2 regions of the Streptomyces sp. LX-29 genome follow, and region 1 is predicted to be linked to the other one. Evidence: riboswitches for the same ligand, from Rfam matches in the RefSeq annotation. Region 1 holds a riboswitch; the other holds the start of a gene.
What was found. A riboswitch is a leader RNA that binds a small molecule or an ion and turns the genes downstream of it on or off. The one in region 1 is predicted to bind S-adenosylmethionine.

Region 1 (3,400 bases):
GCTGAACCCGACCCCGCCGTGCCGCGGGGGCGTCCGCCGCCCCCGCCCGGCACCCCGCGGGATCAGCCCCGGTCCGACCTCTTCGGCATCAGCCCCGGTCCGGGACGCAGCGCCCGCCCTCCGTCCGGTAGTGCCACTTGGCGCCGTCGCGGACCAACTCCTTCACCGCCGCCACGAAGCGCTCCACGTGCTCGTCGGGCGTCCCCGCGCCGAAGCTCACCCGGATGGCGTTGAGCGACCGCTCGCCGGGGGACGCCTCCGGGGCGCCGCACTCCCCCTGCTCCTGGGGCTCGCTGCCGAGCAGGGTGCGCACCAGCGGGTGGGCGCAGAAGAGCCCGTCCCGCACCCCGATGCCGTACTCGGCGGAGAGCGCGGCGGCGAAGTGCGAGCTGTTCCAGCCGTCGACGACGAAGGAGATGACACCCACGCGCGGGGCGTCGTCGCCGAACAGCGACAGCACCCGCACCTCGGGCACCTCCGCCAGCCCCGCGCGCACGGCCGCGACCAGCCGCCGCTCACGGTCGACCAACCGGTCGAAGCCGGCCTCGGCCAGCGCCCTGCACGCGGAGGCGACGGCGTAGGCGCCGATGACGTTGGGCGAACCGGCCTCGTGCCGCGCGGCGGTGGTGTGCCACTCCACGTCCACCCCGCCGTCGCCACGGCGCGCGACCGCGCGGCTGGCGCCGCCGCCCGCCAGATAGGGCTCAGCCTCCCGCAGCCAGTCGGCCCGCCCGGCCAGCACCCCGGAGCCGAAGGGCGCGTACAGCTTGTGCCCCGAGAAGGCCACCCAGTCGAGGTCGTCCCCGGCGAGGTCCACCGGGTGGTGCGGCGCGAGCTGCGCGGCGTCGACCACGATGCGCGCCCCGTGCGCATGGGCGGCGGCGGCCAGTTCCCGCACGGGCCACAACTCCCCCGTCACATTGGAGGCACCCGTCACGCAGACCAGGGCCGGCCCGTACGGCTCGCGGTCGACCAGCGCGCGCTCCAGCGTCCGCACCGCCTCCCGCGGCGACCGCGGCGCGCTCAGATACGTCACCTCGACGTCCTCCCGACGCTCCCACGGCAGCAGCGAGGCGTGGTGCTCGGTCTCGAAGACGAACACCCGCGTGGCGGGCGGGAGTACGGCCGCCAACAGGTTCAGCGAGTCGGTGGTCGAGCGGGTGAAGACCACCTGGTCGTCGGCGCGGCAGCCCAGAAAGTCCGCCACCGTCGTGCGACTGTTCTCGAACAGGTCGGTCGACAGCTGCGAGAGATAGCCCGCCCCCCGGTGCACGCTCCCGTAGTACGGCGCGTAGGCCGCCACGTCGTCCCACACCCGCTTCAACGCGGGCGCGCTGGCCGCGTAGTCGAGCGCCGCGTACGTGACCTCGCCGCCGGTCACCAGCGGCACGAGCACGTCCCCGCCCAGCACCGGCAGCGGCGCGCAGTCGGGGTCGGCGCAGGCGTCGGCGACGGGCGCGGCAGCCGAAACCGAGGGGGTGGGGGCGGGGGTGTCGACGGAGGTGCTGACGGTGGCGGTGTCAGGGCATGCGGACATGGCGATATCTCCCGGCGGGACAGTGCGGAATGGCTCAGAAAACCCGCGCGGGGCGGCCCAACGGGGCCCGGGGCACGGGGTGTTGCCTCAACGCGCGCGACGGCTGTGCCGCGACGGCGGAGGAGGGGGAAGAGAACGGGCCGTAGGCCCTAGAGCATTCGCTGAATCACGGAAGAGCTCCCTCGACGACCAGGATCCCTGGCGAGGGATCCGCGCTTGCCGCAGACCTCGCTGCCTGCGACCCGGTCATCACCCGGGGCACCCCGCCACGGACGGAGGGTTGCCGGACAGCGGGCCGGGGCCGTAGTCGCTGTCACTCGTGACCTGACCGCAAGTATGCCAAACGACGGCCCTGGCGCAACCGCGGTCCGCATCCCGGACGGGACCGCGGGCCGGCGGGCGCACCGCCGACCTCACCTCGGCCGAGGGCAGGGTGGGGGTGCCTTCGCCCCCCCCACACCCCCGGCCAGGCGCTGCTGACCGTACGCCAGCCCGCGGGACCGGGGGGCCGGGACCTCCGTACCCCCCGGACGGGCCGGCGGGGTCAACGGGAGGTGGCGAGCACCCAGCGGTCCAGGGCCGCGCGCGCGGCGCCGGAGTCGACGGCCTCGGCGGCGCGCTCGATGCCGTCGGCGATCTGCGCGGTGAGCGGCCGGTCGTCGGGCGCCAGGGCGACGAGCGCGGCGGCGGAGTTGAGCAGCACCGCGTCCCGCACCGGGCCGGTCTCGCCCGCCAGCAGCCGGCGGGCGACGTCCGCGTTGTAGGAGGCGTCGGCGCCGCGCAGGGACTCCACCGGCACCAGGTCGATGCCGACGTCGCGGGGGTCGAACGTCTCCTCGCGCACGGCGCCGTCCCGGACCACCCACACCCGCGAGGTGGAGGTGACGGTCAGCTCGTCGAGGCCGTCGTCGCCGCGGAAGACCAGCGCGGAGGAGCCGCGCTCGGCGAGCACACCGGCGAGGATGGGCGCCATCCGGGCGTCGGCGACGCCGGTGGCCTGGGCCGTGACCCGCGCCGGATTGGTCAGCGGGCCGAGGAAGTTGAAGGTGGTGGGGATGCCCAGCTCGCGCCGGGCGGGGGCGACATGCCGCAGCGCGGGGTGGAACTTCACCGCGAAGCAGAAGGTGATCCCGGCCTCCTCGGCCACCTCGACCACCCGGCGCGGGGTCAGGTCCAGATTGACCCCGAGCTTCTCCAGGACGTCGGAGGAACCGCTGGCGGAGGACGCGGCGCGGTTGCCGTGCTTGACGACCTTGGCACCGGTGCCCGCGACGACCAGCGCCGACATGGTGGAGATGTTCACCGTCCTGGCGCGGTCGCCGCCGGTGCCCACGATGTCGACGGTGGGGCCGGGCACCTCGATCAGGTTGGCGTGCGCGTACATGGTCTGGACGAGTCCGGACACCTCGGCCACCGTCTCGCCCTTGGCCCGCAGGGCGACCGCGAAGCCGGCGATCTGGGCGTCGGTCGCCTCGCCCCGCATGATCCGGTCCATCGCCCACGCGGTGTCCTCGGCGCTCAGGTCGGCGCCGCTCAGCAGCGAGTTCAGTACGTCCGGCCAGGTGCGGGCCGTCGCGCTGTCGCCGCCTGCCGGGGTCACAACGTTCATGGTCCACACTCCTGGGTGGTCGGTCTCATCCGCGTCGATCCGGGCGGCCCGCGCCGTTGCGCGCGGTGCCACGCTCTTGACACACCGCGCGCGTACGCGCGGGTGCGCATGCTCAGCCTATCGGCGCCCGGCGGCCGCCCGGCGCGTTGCCCGAGGAGCGGACACCCGCGAGGGCCCGCGGCCGCCACGGCCTGGCCCCGCACGGACCGGCCCCGCACGCCCCGGCGAGTGAGCCGAAGGGCGCGCGGCTGCCG
Region 2 (3,400 bases), 1.7 Mb from region 1:
CGCCCACTCGGCGCGGAAGCGGGCGTCGAAGACGGGTTCGAGCGGGGTCTGGTAGAGCATGTGGTGCACGAACCACAGCACGGAGTTGGCGATCCCGTTGTACGCCGCGGTGAAGACGTCCGGCGCGATGTCGAGCATCCGCACCCGCTGGCCGCCGGTGTCGGCCCGGTCGAGGTGCCCGCCGCCGCCCGCCTCCGCGGCCGCCCGCGCCGCCTCCCGGTCCCCGTCCCCGAGCGCCGCGCACACCCATACCGCGTCCGTCTCCGGGCCGATCGCGCTCAGCCCGGAGACCAGCCCGCCGCCGCCGCGCCTGGCGGTGAGCCGGCCGGTGCCCTCCTCCCGCGTGTACGAGACGGGGCCGCGGTTGGACGCTAGGAGGACCTGGGCGCCCTGGGCGCCGGAGCGGGCGAAGGCCATGTCGCGAGCCTAGCCATCGCGCGGGGCGGGCAAACGTGCGAACGGATTCTTACGCCGCGTGGCGGGTGGTGTATTCGGGGACCTCGGTCATCGGGGGGCGCTCCTCCGTGTCGACGGCGGCGGTGCGCGGCACGAAGCCGCCCTCCTCGCCGCGGTCGAACTGGGTCAGCCGGGGCCGCACCAGATGGCCGCGGGCCAGCCGCAGCTGCGCGGTGCGGTAGATCGCGGCGGCCATCCGGCCCAGCGCCTGGTCGTCCTGGTGGCGGTGGAGCCGCACTCCCACGTCCACCTGCGCCAGCGCGTCCAGCCCCACCGTGTGCAGCGCGTCCACCAGCAGCCCCAGCTCCACCCCGTAGCCGACGGGGAACGGCAGCCGCTCCAGCAGCGAGCGGCGCGCCGCGTACTCCCCGCCCAGCGGCTGGACGAAGCCGGCCAGCAGCGGCCAGTGCAGGTTGAGCAGCGGCCGGGCGACCAGCTCGGTGACCCGCCCGCCCTGGCCGGCGGCCCCGGCGCCCGCCGCGCCGGCGGCCAGCGGCCGGTCGTACATCGCCTTGACGAAGTGCACGTCCGGGTCGGTCAGCAGCGGGCCGACGATGCCGGAGACGAACCGGGCGCGGAACTCGCGCAGGTCGGCGTCGACGAAGCAGACGATGTCGCCGCCGGTCACCAGCAGGGAGCGCCACAGCACCTCGCCCTTGCCGGGCAGGGCGGGAATGCGCGGCAGGATCGCGTCGCGGTGCACGACCCGGGCGCCCGCCTCGGCGGCCACCTTCGCCGTGCCGTCCGTGGAGCCGGAGTCCAGCACCACCAGCTCGTCGACGAGCGGGACCCCCGCGCCGCCCGGCCCACCCTCCGGCTGGTCCATCAGCTCGCGACGGATGGTGGCGACGATCTCGCCCACCGTCGCCTCCTCGTTCAGGGCCGGCAGCACCACGCTCACGGTGGTGCCCGCCGCCCGTTTGGCGGCCAGCAGCTGGTCGAGCGGGCGGTCGGCAGCGGACCAGGAGCGCTGCCGTAGCCAGCGCTCCACCTCTTCCAGCACGTGCGTTCGTCTCCCCGGTCGGCATCTCGCATCTCGCGGTGCGGACGGCCCTCTTCACCGCCCGCCCCTTCGGTTACAGTCTTGAACAACGCGGACGGCCTTCGCATGCCGGGGTCGGTCCGCCGAAAAACGCCTGGGTTCGCCCAGTGCCATACCGCTCATCCAGAGGGGCAGAGGGACACGGCCCGTTGAAGCCCCGGCAACCCTCCAGCCGGTCTCGGTCACCGGCGTCAGCGCTCGACGCGACGCCGCCGACGCGAGGCTCCCGGCGGGGAAGGTGCCAATTCCGTCTCGCGGCGAGACGCGTCGCGAGGAAGATGAGGAGAAAGGGCCTCGCCGCTATGGCTGTACCCGCCGCACCCGCCGTCGAAGTCTCGACCGCCGCCGCTGCCGACTCGGTGAACCTCGGTCCCGCCGTCGCCCTGTCCTGTCGGGAGTGCGGGGAGCGCTTCGGGCTCGGCCCGATCTTCGCCTGCGAGGTCTGCTTCGGCCCCCTGGAGGTCGCCTACGAGCTGCCGGAGGGCGACCCCGAGGAACTGCGCCGCCGCATCGAGGCCGGCCCGAACAGCATCTGGCGGTACGCGCCGCTGCTCCCCGTCCCCGCCGACGTCGCCTCCCGGCCCAATCTGAACCCGGGCTTCACCCAGCTGGTCAAGGCGGACAACCTCGCCCGCGAGCTGGGCGTCACCGGCGAGCTGCACATCAAGGACGACTCCGGGAACCCCACCCACTCCTTCAAGGACCGGGTGGTGGCCATCGCCGTCGAGGCGGCCCGGGCCTTCGGCTTCACCACCCTGTCCTGCTCCTCCACCGGCAACCTGGCCGGCGCGGTGGGCGCCGCGGCGGCCCGGGCCGGCTTCCGCTCCTGCGTCTTCATCCCGCACGACCTGGAGGCGGGCAAGGTCGTCATGGCCGCGGTCTACGGCGGAGACCTGGTCGGCATCGAGGGCACCTACGACGACGTCAACCGCTTCTGCAGCGAGCTGATCGGCGACCCGCTCGGCGAGGGGTGGGGCTTCGTCAACGTCAACCTCCGCCCGTACTACGGCGAGGGCTCCAAGACGCTGGCGTACGAGATCTGCGAACAGCTCGGGTGGCGGCTGCCGGACCAGATCGTGGTCCCGATCGCCTCCGGCTCCCAGCTCACCAAGATCGACAAGGGGCTGAAGGAGCTGGTCCGGCTCGGTCTGGTGGAGGACCGCCCGTACAAGATCTTCGGTGCCCAGGCGGAGGGCTGCTCGCCGGTCTCCCGGGCCTTCAAGGACGGCCATGACGTCGTCCGGCCGGTGAAGCCCGACACCATCGCCAAGTCGCTCGCCATCGGCAACCCGGCCGACGGCCCGTATGTGCTGGACATCGCGCGTCGCACCGGGGGCGCGGTGGAGGACGTGGACGACGCTCGGATCGTCGACGCGATCAAGCTGCTCGCCCGCACCGAGGGCATCTTCGCCGAGACGGCGGGCGGGGTGACGGTCGGCGTGACGCGGAAGCTGATCGAGGCCGGCGTCCTCGACCCGACCCTGACCACCGTCGTGCTCAACACCGGCGACGGCCTGAAGACGCTGGACGCGGTGGCGCCGACGACGGGGCCGTCCGCGGTGATCCGGCCGAACCTGGACGCGTTCCGCGAGGCCGGTCTCGCGTGAGCGAGGGTCCCGCCGGAAGGCCGTAGTCGCGCCGCGGCCGCCCCGGAAGGGGCGCTGCACCGCCGTCTCCCCCCCCGTACCTGACCGGAGGTCACACCACATGAGCGTCAACGTCCGCATCCCGACCATCCTGCGCACCTACACCGGCGGCCAGGCCGAGGTGACCGCCGAGGGCGCCACCCTCGCCGAGGTGATCGCGGACCTGGACAGCAACCACCAGGGCATCGGCGCCCGGGTCCTGGACGACCAGGGCAAACTGCGTCGCTTCGTCAACGTCTACGTCAACGACGACGAC

Region 2: linked by a shared signal. The riboswitch ahead of thrC (threonine synthase) and the one ahead of LRS74_RS25225 (aminotransferase class V-fold PLP-dependent enzyme) in region 1 are both predicted to bind S-adenosylmethionine.

Annotation. Positions count from the first base shown of each region.
Region 1 covers NZ_CP089746.1:5,984,528-5,987,927, reverse strand. Annotated here, with positions in the region: gene LRS74_RS25230 (Lrp/AsnC ligand binding domain-containing protein) at 1-5, shown strand, start outside; gene LRS74_RS25225 (aminotransferase class V-fold PLP-dependent enzyme) at 89-1,537, opposite strand; SAM riboswitch class IV at 1,745-1,862, opposite strand; gene trpD (anthranilate phosphoribosyltransferase) at 2,082-3,146, opposite strand.
Region 2 covers NZ_CP089746.1:4,317,469-4,320,868, forward strand. Annotated here, with positions in the region: gene LRS74_RS18670 (trehalose-6-phosphate synthase) at 1-417, opposite strand, end outside; gene LRS74_RS18675 (glucosyl-3-phosphoglycerate synthase) at 467-1,459, opposite strand; SAM riboswitch class I at 1,615-1,783, shown strand; gene thrC (threonine synthase) at 1,801-3,105, shown strand; gene LRS74_RS18685 (MoaD/ThiS family protein) at 3,206-3,400, shown strand, end outside.